Regions from separate parts of the Pseudoalteromonas sp. S8-8 genome, predicted to be linked through region 1. Evidence: predicted binding sites of a transcription regulator. Region 1 holds the regulator's gene; the other holds the start of a gene.

Evidence for each region. Region 1 encodes MetJ, which represses methionine synthesis genes. Its sites were predicted from a motif close to TAGACGTCTAGACGTCTA; they were not measured.
Region 2: a site for MetJ is predicted at 3,371-3,388, ahead of L659_RS0100850 (homoserine O-succinyltransferase). Genes of this name have one in related genera too.

Annotation. Positions count from the first base shown of each region.
Region 1 is NZ_AUTR01000020.1:186,999-192,974, reverse strand. It holds gene L659_RS0105690 (malic enzyme-like NAD(P)-binding protein) at 645-1,886, shown strand; gene metJ (met regulon transcriptional regulator MetJ) at 1,969-2,289, opposite strand; gene metB (cystathionine gamma-synthase) at 2,579-3,826, shown strand; gene metL (bifunctional aspartate kinase/homoserine dehydrogenase II) at 3,832-5,976, shown strand, end outside.
Region 2 is NZ_AUTR01000003.1:50,833-56,808, reverse strand. It holds gene L659_RS0100870 (histone deacetylase family protein) at 1-5, opposite strand, end outside; gene L659_RS0100865 (PilZ domain-containing protein) at 59-427, opposite strand; gene ettA (energy-dependent translational throttle protein EttA) at 584-2,257, opposite strand; gene L659_RS0100855 (porin family protein) at 2,591-3,238, shown strand; gene L659_RS0100850 (homoserine O-succinyltransferase) at 3,453-4,400, shown strand; gene L659_RS0100845 (homocysteine S-methyltransferase family protein) at 4,390-5,463, shown strand; gene metH (methionine synthase) at 5,473-5,976, shown strand, end outside.

The sequences.
Region 1 (5,976 bases):
GTGCCTAAAATTTGTTATTTATTATCTTAAGCCAACCTACATAAATCTTTGAGCAATTTAACGAATTAAATTGCACTATAACGTCGTTAAAATTTTTTTATTTAGAACAACTAGATACAAAAATTTTTGCCTAGTTCTAGCGTAATTTTCTTAACGTTAAATAGACCCCATATATAAGCAGATTGGTATTATTTCGTTGATTTTAACTATCCCCTCCTTTTGCATAACTATTTCCTATTCTTATTCTGAGTATGCATAATCCTTTACAGACAAATCGATAGATATTCTCTATATTTTAAATAGTACAATTTTTAACTAGGTTGATAAAAGTAGCTAACGTGGGCTTATCTGTTTTTAAAGTAGGGTAGTAGGCTGTTATTCTAAGTTTATGCTGATACTTTAAGTATACATTTTATAAGATTTTGATAGGCATAAAAGCACCTTAAAACTTACTTTTTAGGTGAATTTTTATTTATTAAATGTTGATATAATCCTGCAAAGTTACTGAAAAACCTCTTAAAATTAAAGGATATAGCATATAACAGGATAGACCTGATATTGCTTGGAATTTAAAAATAATAAGGGTATCGTACCCCAAGACTCCATCTCTCACTTTAACTTAAATTGCAGGATACCATCGCGTTATGTCTGACTTTCGTGAACAAGCACTACATTACCACTCACATCCCGTACCAGGTAAAATTAGCATTGAGCTTACAAAACCAGCTGAAACGGCTCATGATCTTGCACTTGCGTATAGCCCAGGTGTTGCCGAACCTGTACGTGAAATAGCTGCAGATCCTGCAAATGCTTATAAATATACTGGTAAAGGTAACATGGTTGCGGTTATTACTAATGGTACTGCAATTCTAGGCCTTGGTAATTTAGGTCCTTTAGCGTCTAAGCCTGTAATGGAAGGTAAAGCGCTATTGTTTAAACGTTTTGCAGGGCTTGATTCTATCGATATTGAAGTTAAGCACAAAACAACAGAAGACTTTATTAATACGGTTGCCAACATTGCCGACACATTCGGTGGTATTAACCTTGAAGATATTAAAGCACCAGAGTGTTTTGAAATAGAAAAAGCATTAATAGAGCGTTGTAGTATTCCTGTTTTTCATGATGATCAACACGGTACTGCCATTGTTACGGCTGCTGGTATGTTAAATGCGCTAGAAGTACAAGGTAAGTCAATTGAAGATGCAATTATTGTATGTTTAGGTGCAGGCGCTGCCGCTGTTGCGTGTATGGAGCTGTTAATTAAGTGTGGTGCACTGCGTGAACACATTTATATGCTTGACCGCAAAGGTGTTATTCATACCCGCCGCGATGACTTAAATGAATACAAACAGCTTTTTGCTAACAATACCGATAAGCGTACATTGCAAGATGTAATTGCAGATGCTGATGTGTTTGTGGGTGTTTCTGGCCCTAACTTATTAGCGGCTGAAGATTTAAAGCTAATGGCTGCAAAACCAGTTGTGTTTGCATGTTCAAATCCAGATCCTGAGATTGATCCTGCACTTGCGCACGGCGCACGCAACGATTTAATCATGGCAACAGGGCGCTCTGATTACCCTAACCAAGTTAATAATGTTTTATGTTTCCCGTTTATTTTCCGTGGTGCGCTTGATGTACGTGCAAGTGCTATTAACGATGAAATGAAAATTGCTGCAGTAGATGCTATTCGAAGTATTGCCAAAGAGCCAGTACCTGCAGAAGTTTTAAAAGCCGCTGGAGTAGATAAACTAGAATTTGGTGCGCAGTATATTATTCCAAAACCAATGGATCCACGTTTACTGCCGCGTATAGCAAGAGCTGTTGCACTTGCTGCTATTGAGTCAGGTGTTGCACAAATTGAGCTACCTGAAAACTATATGCAGTAAATCTATACAGTAGAGCTATGCAATAAAATTTAGACATAAAAAAACCTCAGTAATTACTGAGGTTTTTTTGTCTTTGTAATATTTATTCTTCGTTTAAAACGGGTACTTCTAGACCCATTTCTTGCATTATTTTTTTAACTTCTTCTGGCACTTTTTCGGCGTTATCTTTACGTAAGTCATCGTCATTTGGTAAAGGTTGGCCAGTAAAAGCATGCAAAAATGCCTCACATAGCAATTCACTATTTGTAGCATGGCGAAGGTTATTGATTTGACGACGTGTACGTTCGTCAGTTAATACCTTTAATACATTTAGCGGGATCGAAACGGTGATCTTTTTAACTTGCTCTGATTTTTTACCGTGTTCTGCGTATGGGTGAATATACTCACCATTCCATTTAGCCATAAGATGTATCGTTGCCTCAGATTATTAATTTCTCACACGGTATAAAAAGCGTGTAAATATGCGTGAAATTCTATCGATTTAAAAAAGATAGTCAAATAATAGATACAGATCTATCTTAATAAGCCTATTGTAGGTGTAAAGATAAGCACACTTTTGTGAGCTAAAATGTGTTATTCGCAGAGGCCTCTTCTACTTTTAGCCATCTAGAGCTTTAAAATACTTTGACTTATCAAAACGGATAACTTACTCTTTTAGACGTCTAAACATCCAAATTAATCAGGTGACGAATATGAGCGAAAAAAACAAAGCGACCATTGCTGTACGTAACGGCGTTGATGCTGATAAACATCATGGTGCGGTGGTACCGCCAATTTATTTATCGACTACTTATTCGTTTGCCGACTTTGATACTAAGCGTGAGTATGATTATGGTCGTAGCGGTAATCCTAATCGTGATATTTTAGCTGAGACGCTTGCTAAGCTTGAAGGTGGCGCTCGTGGCATAATTACAGCTACAGGCATGGCTGCCGTGCATTTAGCTACTCAGCTACTTAATAGTGACGATACGTTAGTAATTCCACATGATTGTTATGGTGGCAGCTATCGTTTATTTACATCTTTACAAAAACGCGGACTACTAAAGCTCGAAATATTAGATTTAACAAAAGAAGAAAGCCTTCAACAAATTTTAGTAATTAAACCTAAGCTTATTTGGATAGAAACCCCAAGTAACCCAGTACTTCGTTTAACAGATATTAAAGCGGTTACCGATGTTGCAAAGCAATGCGGTGCATTGGTGGCTGCAGATAACACGTTTTTGTCGCCTGCTTTACAAAACCCTATTAAGTTTGGTGTAGATATTGTGGTGCATTCAACCACTAAATACATTAACGGACACTCAGATGTAGTAGGCGGCGCTGTTATTGCCGCAACACAAGAGTTAGGCGATGAGCTTGCTTGGTGGGCTAATAACATTGGAATTACGGGTGCGCCTTTTGATAGCTATTTAACGCTTCGTGGTTTACGTACTTTAAATGTGCGCCTAAGGCAGCATCAAGAAAATGCACTGGCAATAGCTAAGTATCTTGAAAGCTCTGAATATGTAAGCCAAGTTTACTACCCAGGTCTTGAGTCACATCCTCAACATGAACTGGCTAAAGCACAGCAACTTGGTTTTGGTGGCATGGTTAGTTTTGATATTAAAGGCGATATAAATGACGCTGCGGCATTTTTAACTAGTCTTAAAACGTTTAGTTTAGCTGAGTCACTAGGTGGCGTAGAGAGCTTAATTTGTCACCCTGCAACTATGACGCACGCAGGTATGGAGGCAACAGCACGTTTAGAAGCGGGTGTGGGCGATACGCTTATTCGTATTTCGGTAGGTATTGAAGATATACACGATTTAGTCGCTGATTTTGAGCGAGTGTTTGAACTTGTAAAACCAGGGCAAAATAAAAATGTTGGCCGTGTAGGCAAAGGTGCAGGCACTTCTGGTGGGAACGTTAAATTAAGTGCAGCCCGTCCGGCGCTTTGGTGATTAATATGGTCAATTGTGTACATAAATTTGGTGGTTCAAGTTTAAGCTCAAGTGAGCGATACCAAAGCGTAGCAAAAATAATAATTACACATACTCAACCGGGTGATTGTGTGGTGGTATCGGCTGCGGGTAAGACAACCGATACGCTAGTATTACTTTGGCAAAGCTATCAAAAACAAGATACTCAAGCAGTAGCTGATATTTTACTGCAGTTAAATAACCATCAAAGTGATTTAATAAAGCAGCTATTAGAAGCCGATTTCAAACGAAGTGCACTTAAAACACTAAGTATCGAACTTAGCTATATTGCAGAACTTGCTCAAGCTGAGCAGCTAAAAGAGGCTGCATTACTTGCACATGGCGAACTGTGGTCAGCACGTTTACTCGCTACTTATTTACAGCAGCTAAATATTGAGGCATGCGCTCAAGATGCACGTACTCTTTTTACCTTAAATGATGGCGAATTAATGCATGCGCAAAATGCGCAGCAATGTGGGCAGTTAATTTTGCCTAATAAAATAAATGTTGTTACTGGGTTTATTGCCGCAGATATCAAAGGCGAGACTGTAACACTTGGCCGAAATGGCAGTGACTACAGTGCAACACTACTTGCAAATTATTGCAATGCTAAGCAAGTATGTATTTGGACTGATACACAGGGGGTGTATAGCACTGATCCTCGCAAGGTACAAAAAGCGATTAAATACGGCAAAATTTGCCGTGGGCAGGCTAATTTATTAGCTCGTTTGGGTAACCCTGTATTACATGCAAAAACACTATCGCCTCTTAAAAACACAGATATTAAGCTAGCTGTTCGCAGTAGTTTTGACGTACAAGCAAGTCCAACAGATATAGTAAAAGAAGGTTCAGCGAAGAAAAAGCGCTTTATAACTACGTTGCAAAATGTTGACCTATTAATGGTTGAAGGATTAAGTGAAGGTGAGGTTGCAAGTGTTAGTCAGCTTATTCAGCATAGCCTTCATCACTTTAACCATAATGGTGAAGTGTATTTAGTAGTACCTGCAGCACAAACTTATCTGGTTATTAATTATTTTGCGGGTAGGGCAAATATTAGCGAGTCAAATTTAAACGGTTGTGCAATTGTAGCGCCTGAGCAAGACGTTAATACATTAAGCTTACAAGCATTAGATTTATTAAAACTCCACAGCATAAAACCTCGTTTTGTCCATCAAGATACTGGCTATGCTTTATTGCTTACCGATCAATTTATAGATAGTGATATACAAAGTGACTTACACGATAAGCTAATTAATAAAGGCCAAGAAATCGCAATTATAGTTGCGGGGCTTGGTAACGTTGGCGACGTTTTCATTAAACAGTTATCGGCACAATTTGAGCGTTTATCGGATGACTTTAGTATTAAATTAGTCGGTCTAATTCGCTCTAAAAAAATGCTGTTTAATGCAAGTGGTATTAATACACAGCAATGGAAAACTCAATGGCAGCATGAGGCAAATAGCTATCAATCTGCAGATTTACTGAATGCTATAAATGAGCTCGATTACGAGCATAAAATTGTAATTGATATTACCGCAAGTGAACAATTTAGCTTGTTATATCCAGACTTTGTAGATAGAAACTGTCATTTAATTAGTGCTAATAAATACGCTGGAACAGCACCGACTACTTGGTATAAAGCACTTCGTAGTAATATTACAGAACGTAATTTACATTGGCGATATAACACCAGTGTAGGCGCTGGCTTACCTATTAACTTTGCTTTGGCTGATTTGCAAAATAGTGGCGATAAAATAACACGTATAGAAGGTGTTTTCTCAGGCACGCTTTCGTGGCTATGCAGTAAATATGATGGAACAAGGCCATTTTCTGAGTTGCTACTGGAAGCTCAGAAAATGGGATTCACAGAGCCAGACCCTCGCGAAGATTTATCTGGGCGAGATATGCAGCGTAAGCTACTTATTTTAGCCCGAGAGCTAGGTGTTGAGCTTGAACTTGACGATATTAGCTTATCAGCATTGATGCCAGATGAGCTTGCGCTGGGAAGTTGGGATGACTTTTTAAATAAAAAAGCACAGCTAGACGCGTTCATCGAAGAGCATGCAGTGACAGCAAAGTCTAAAAATTCAGTACTTAGATATACGGGCTTGTTAGAAATCACACAAGGTGAA
Region 2 (5,976 bases), on a different contig from region 1:
GTCATGTTTGCACAAGTTAAAAAGTTTGCACTATGGTAATCAACTAATCCAAATGAGTCTATTCTTGCGTGTCGTGAATCAACATAGCGAGTTCGCGATGTAATAGTTCGTCATCAGCTAAGTTTAGCTCTATTAAACGCTTTAAATAAGTAATGCTGTCTATATCAATATGGTGGCATTTTAAACCAATATGATCTGCTTCTATATGGCACACCACAACCTCCATTTTTATTTCTATTTCGCTTTGAGGCAGCGAAAAACGCAGAACAGCTTGGCTATTTTGGTTGCCAATAAAAGCATCACATTTAGTGATTAATGCGCCATGCAAAGATACATCAAGTAATTTACATGGGTATTGGTGATCATTAAAAATCACTTGTGCATCGGTTGAAAATAAAACACGAGAAAACTGACGACGATTTTGCATAACCTAATTTAGCCTTACTGTTTTTATAATAAATTAAGCATAGCGGGTAATTCTCTACATGCTAGCAGGATATGCTCCTGTAATGCTGGTGGCATAAAAAAGCCCCGCATAAATGCAGGGCTTAGTATTACTGTAATAAATTAGCTACAGTAAATATTAACCAATTTTTTTGTACTTAATACGTTTAGGTTCAGTTGCTGCTGCACCTAGTGTCTTTTTAAGCCACTCTTCGTATTCAGTATAGTTACCATCAAAGAAGTTAATTTGACCTTCGTCGCGGTAATCTAAAATGTGCGTAGCAATACGGTCAAGGAACCAACGGTCATGCGAGATACACATTACACAACCAGGAAACTCTAAAATAGCGTTCTCTAGTGCACGTAGTGTTTCAACGTCCAAGTCATTGGTTGGCTCATCGAGTAGTAACACATTGCCGCCAGCTTTTAATAACTTAGCAAGGTGTAAACGGTTACGCTCACCACCTGATAGGTCTTTAACAAACTTTTGCTGATCGTTACCTTTAAAGTTAAAGCGACTTACATACGCACGGCTTTGGAACTCAAAGTTACCAATTTTTAGTACGTCTTGGCCGTCTGATATTTCTTGGAAAACAGTTTTGCTTTCGTCCATACCGTCGCGGAACTGATCAACAGTAGCAAGGTGTACGCTTTCGCCAACGGTAATGCTACCGCTGTCTTGCTTTTGCTCACCACTGATCATTTTAAACAGCGTTGATTTACCCGCGCCATTAGCACCAATAATGCCCACAATGGCACCTTTTGGCATACTAAAGCTTAAATCGTCAATTAAAACGCGATCGCCAAAACTCTTACGAAGATTTGTTACTTCAAGTACTTGGTCGCCTAAACGCGGGCCAGGTGGAATAAACATCTCGTTAGTTTCGTTACGTTTTTGGTAATCAGACTGCTGCATTTCAGTAAACTGAGCCATACGTGCTTTTGACTTAGCTTGACGACCTTTAGGATTTGAACGAACCCATTCAAGTTCTTGTGCAATTGATTTTTGACGTGCTTTTTCAGATTTTTGTTCTTGCTGTAAGCGCGCATCTTTTTGTTCAAGCCAAGAAGAGTAGTTACCTTCCCATGGAATACCTTCACCACGGTCAAGCTCCAATATCCAACCCGCTACATTATCAAGGAAGTAACGGTCATGCGTTACCGCCACAACAGTGCCTTCGTAATCGTGTAAGAAGCGCTCTAACCATGCAACCGACTCAGCATCCAAGTGGTTAGTTGGTTCATCGAGAATAAGCATGTCTGGTTTTTCAAGCAATAATCGACATATAGCAACACGACGACGCTCACCACCTGAAAGGTGCTCAATTTTAGCATCCCACTCTGGCAGGCGAAGTGCATCAGCTGCGCGTTCTAAAACGTTGTCGATGTTATGACCATCGTGCGCCTGAATAACAGCTTCAAGCTCGCCTTGTTCTTTTGCAAGTGCATCAAAGTCAGCGTCTTCCATGGCGTATTCGTTATACACTTCGTCAAGACGTTTAAGTGCGTGTTTAACTTCGCCAACAGCTTCTTCAACAATTTCACGAACTGTTTTGCTTTCGTCTAAAACAGGCTCTTGCGGTAAATAACCAATTTTTGTACCAGGCTGAGGATGTGCATCACCTTCAAAATCTTGGTCAACACCGGCCATAATACGTAGTAACGTAGATTTACCAGAACCGTTTAAACCAAGCACACCAATTTTAGCGCCAGGAAAAAAGTGTAACGAAATATCTTTTAAGATAGTGCGCTTAGGTGGCACAACCTTAGATACTCGACTCATCGAGAATATAAATTTATCAGGTAAAACCATGGAGGAAAGCCTTCAAATAATAATAAAAATTTCAATGTTGTATTGTAGTGGCTGACGGGTGAAACAGTCAACGAATGCTGTATAGAACAATACGCTTACCTAAGCGGTACTTTGTTTTGATTGCTCGTTTAAAACACTACTATTACAGGATTTCTATTATGTAAAATTCTGTAATCTATTGTTTTATATTGTTCAAATACATTCCATTTTTAACAAAAGTGGTACAGTATATTTACAAGCTGTAAAGTATAAGCAAGTTATATAGGCAGGCCACACTTAGTTTGTTGTTAGACATCATATTATTAAATATTACAAAGATTTAAAGGAATGAACATGAAAATAGTTACAAAGTTAGGGGCATTACTTTTAGGTTTATACTCATTTTCGAGCCAAGCAGACATACTCCATGTAAATGGTTATTACCAAGGAATAGGGATAGGGTCTACGCAAATTGATGTATACGAGAGTGATAGCATACAGTTTACAACGCTTTACGGCCGGTTTGGATATCAGTTTTCGCGATACTTTGCATTAGAAGGGCGTATAGGTTTTGGGTTAAATGATGAGTCAACTCCTTTAAACGGAATTGTTTACACTCAGAACCCACAGGACGGTTCGCTTAGCTCAGAATTCATTAAGAGCGAAATCGATTCAAGCCTTGATTTGCAAACAAGTATATTTGTAAAAGCTAATTATCCAATTTCATCTCGATCTGATGTGTTTTTATTTGGTGGCTATGGTAGAAATAAATTAAGTTACAATGAAGGCGACTTAAAAAACCTTGCAGAATCAATAACTGGTACAGATACAAATTCTACGTTAATAACTGAGCAAAACTACGACGAAGGCGGCGTAACGTACGGAACTGGCGTTGACTTTAGGTTAACTCAACGCTGGCAATTAAGCGCTGAATACCAATATTTTGATACAGATGAAGGCGATATTTACGCACTTAATTTATCTGTGGTTTACCGTTTTTAACTGTATATGTGCTACTCGTTTTTAGTAGCGCTACTTCAAAATATTAAAGCAGGTTATTTTATAATAGAGGCGTTTTTCCTCATACATACCACCTCGGTAAATCCTAATTTAATAGAATGAATAAATTTCATTTAGACATCTATACATCTAGAGGTTGATATTTTTTACTTTCAGTTCATAATTAACTTTCGGTTTTTATGAGCAGGAGTAAAGTATGCCAATTACAGTAAAAGACGAGTTGCCGGCAATTGCACGTTTACGTCAAGAAAACGTATTTGTAATGCCAAAAACACGTGCAAAAACGCAAGAAATACGCCCAATGCGTTTGGCTATTTTAAATTTAATGCCTAATAAAGTAGAAACCGAAGTTCAGTTTATTCGTTTGCTTGCCAACTCGCCTTTGCAAGTAAACGTAGAGCTACTGCGCCTAGACACTCACCGCAGTAGCAGTAATTCAGAAGAGCACCTTGATACCTTTTACCGTTATTTTTCTGAGGTTAAAGACAACAATTACGATGCATTAATAGTAACTGGCGCGCCACTTGCGCATTTAGAATACGACGATGTAGCGTATTGGGATGAGCTAAAGGTTATTATTGATTGGGCTGAGCAACATGTTACCTCTACGTTATTTTCGTGCTGGGCAGCACATGCAGCGCTATATCACCGTTACAATTTAAAGCGCGATTTAAAAGACGACAAACTGTGTGGCGTATTTACCCACCAATGTTACTTTGATCACGGCGCACTGACTCGCGGATTCGACGACACCTTTTTGGTACCGCACTCACGCTACGGCCACATTGATATAAATAAAATAAACGCCTGTGATGAGCTAGTTGTACTGGCAGGTTCTGAGCGAGTAGGGGCTTACTTACTTAAAAATAAATCGGGTAGCCAAGTGTTTATAACCGGCCACCCAGAGTACGACGCCGACTCGCTAAAAGCAGAATACGAGCGCGATTGTAAAAAAAGCCCTAATGCACCAAAGCCCGAAAATTACTTTCCGGATGACGATGCAACTAAACAACCTTCAAAAACGTGGCAAAGCCATGCTTTTTTACTTTTTTCGAACTGGTTAAATTACTACGTGTACCAAACCACACCGTATGATATTAATTTAGTTAGCCAAGACGTGAGGACTAACAACTATGCCGAATAACGCTCCTACAAATAATAAGCAAGCCGAAATAAGCGCCGCATTAAAAGAACGCATTTTAATTTTAGATGGCGCTATGGGCACCATGATCCAAGATCATAAGCTAGAAGAAGAAGACTATCGCGGAGAGCGTTTTAAAGACTGGCATGTATTAATTAAAGGCAATAACGATTTATTAAGCCTAACCAAGCCCGATTTAATCACTGATATTCATCGTGGTTTTTTATCAGCGGGCGCCGATATTATCGAAACCAATACGTTTAACTCGACCACTATTTCGATGGAAGATTACGACATGGCAAACCTAAGTCGTGAAATAAATCTAGAGTCGGCTAAATTAGCACGCGCCATTTGTGATGAATTTACGGCTAAAACGCCAGAAAAACCGCGCTATGTAGCCGGTGTTTTAGGGCCGACAGCTAAAACGTGTTCAATTTCGCCAGACGTAAACGATCCGGGTTACCGAAATGTCACCTTTGATAAGCTGGTTGCTGCGTATATTGAATCAACACTTGCATTAATGGAGGGCGGCGCCGATTTAATACTAATCGAAACTATATTCGACACCCTTAACGCAAAAGCGGCCTCGTTTGGCGTAGAAGAAGCCTTTGAGCAAGCAGGGCGCACATTACCAGTTATGATCTCGGGGACTATTACCGACGCCTCTGGTCGTACGCTTTCGGGACAAACAACTGAAGCATTTTATAACTCTATTCGCCATATTAAGCCTATTTCGATTGGTTTAAACTGCGCGCTTGGTCCTGATTTACTGCGCCAATATGTAGAAGAGTTGTCGCGCGTGTGCGAAACCTTTACATCGGTACACCCTAATGCGGGCTTACCCAATGAGTTTGGTGAATACGACTTAGAAGCGGGCGATATGGCAACCGAAATTATCGATTGGGGTAAATCGGGCTTTATTAATATAGTAGGCGGATGCTGTGGCACCACGCCTGCGCATATTCGCGCTTTTGCAAAAGGTTTAGCGGGCGTTAAACCACGCCAACTACCAGAGCTTGAAGTACGCATGCGTTTATCAGGCCTTGAAGCCTGTAACTTAAATTAAGGAGCCAGCATGACCCAACAAATAGCAGTATTTACTAATGTCGGCGAACGTACCAATGTAACGGGTTCTGCCATGTTTAAACGTTTAATCATGGAAGAAGACTTTGAAGCCGCGCTAACAGTGGCACGCGAACAAGTAGAAAATGGCGCACAGGTTATTGATATAAACATGGACGAAGCCATGTTGGACTCAAAAGCCGCCATGGTTAAGTTTTTAAACTTAATAGCCTCAGAGCCTGATATTTCTCGCGTACCAATTATGGTCGACTCCTCAAAATGGGAAGTAATAGAAGCAGGCTTAAAGTGTATTCAAGGCAAGGCAATTGTTAACTCAATATCGCTAAAAGAGGGTGAAGAGCCGTTTATTCGCCAAGCTAAAATAATAAAACGCTTTGGTGCAGCCGCTGTTGTAATGGCGTTTGATACCGACGGGCAAGCCGACACGGCAGACCGTAAGTTCGCAATATGTGCGCGCAGTTATAAAATATTGGTAGAAGACATTGGCTTTGCGCCA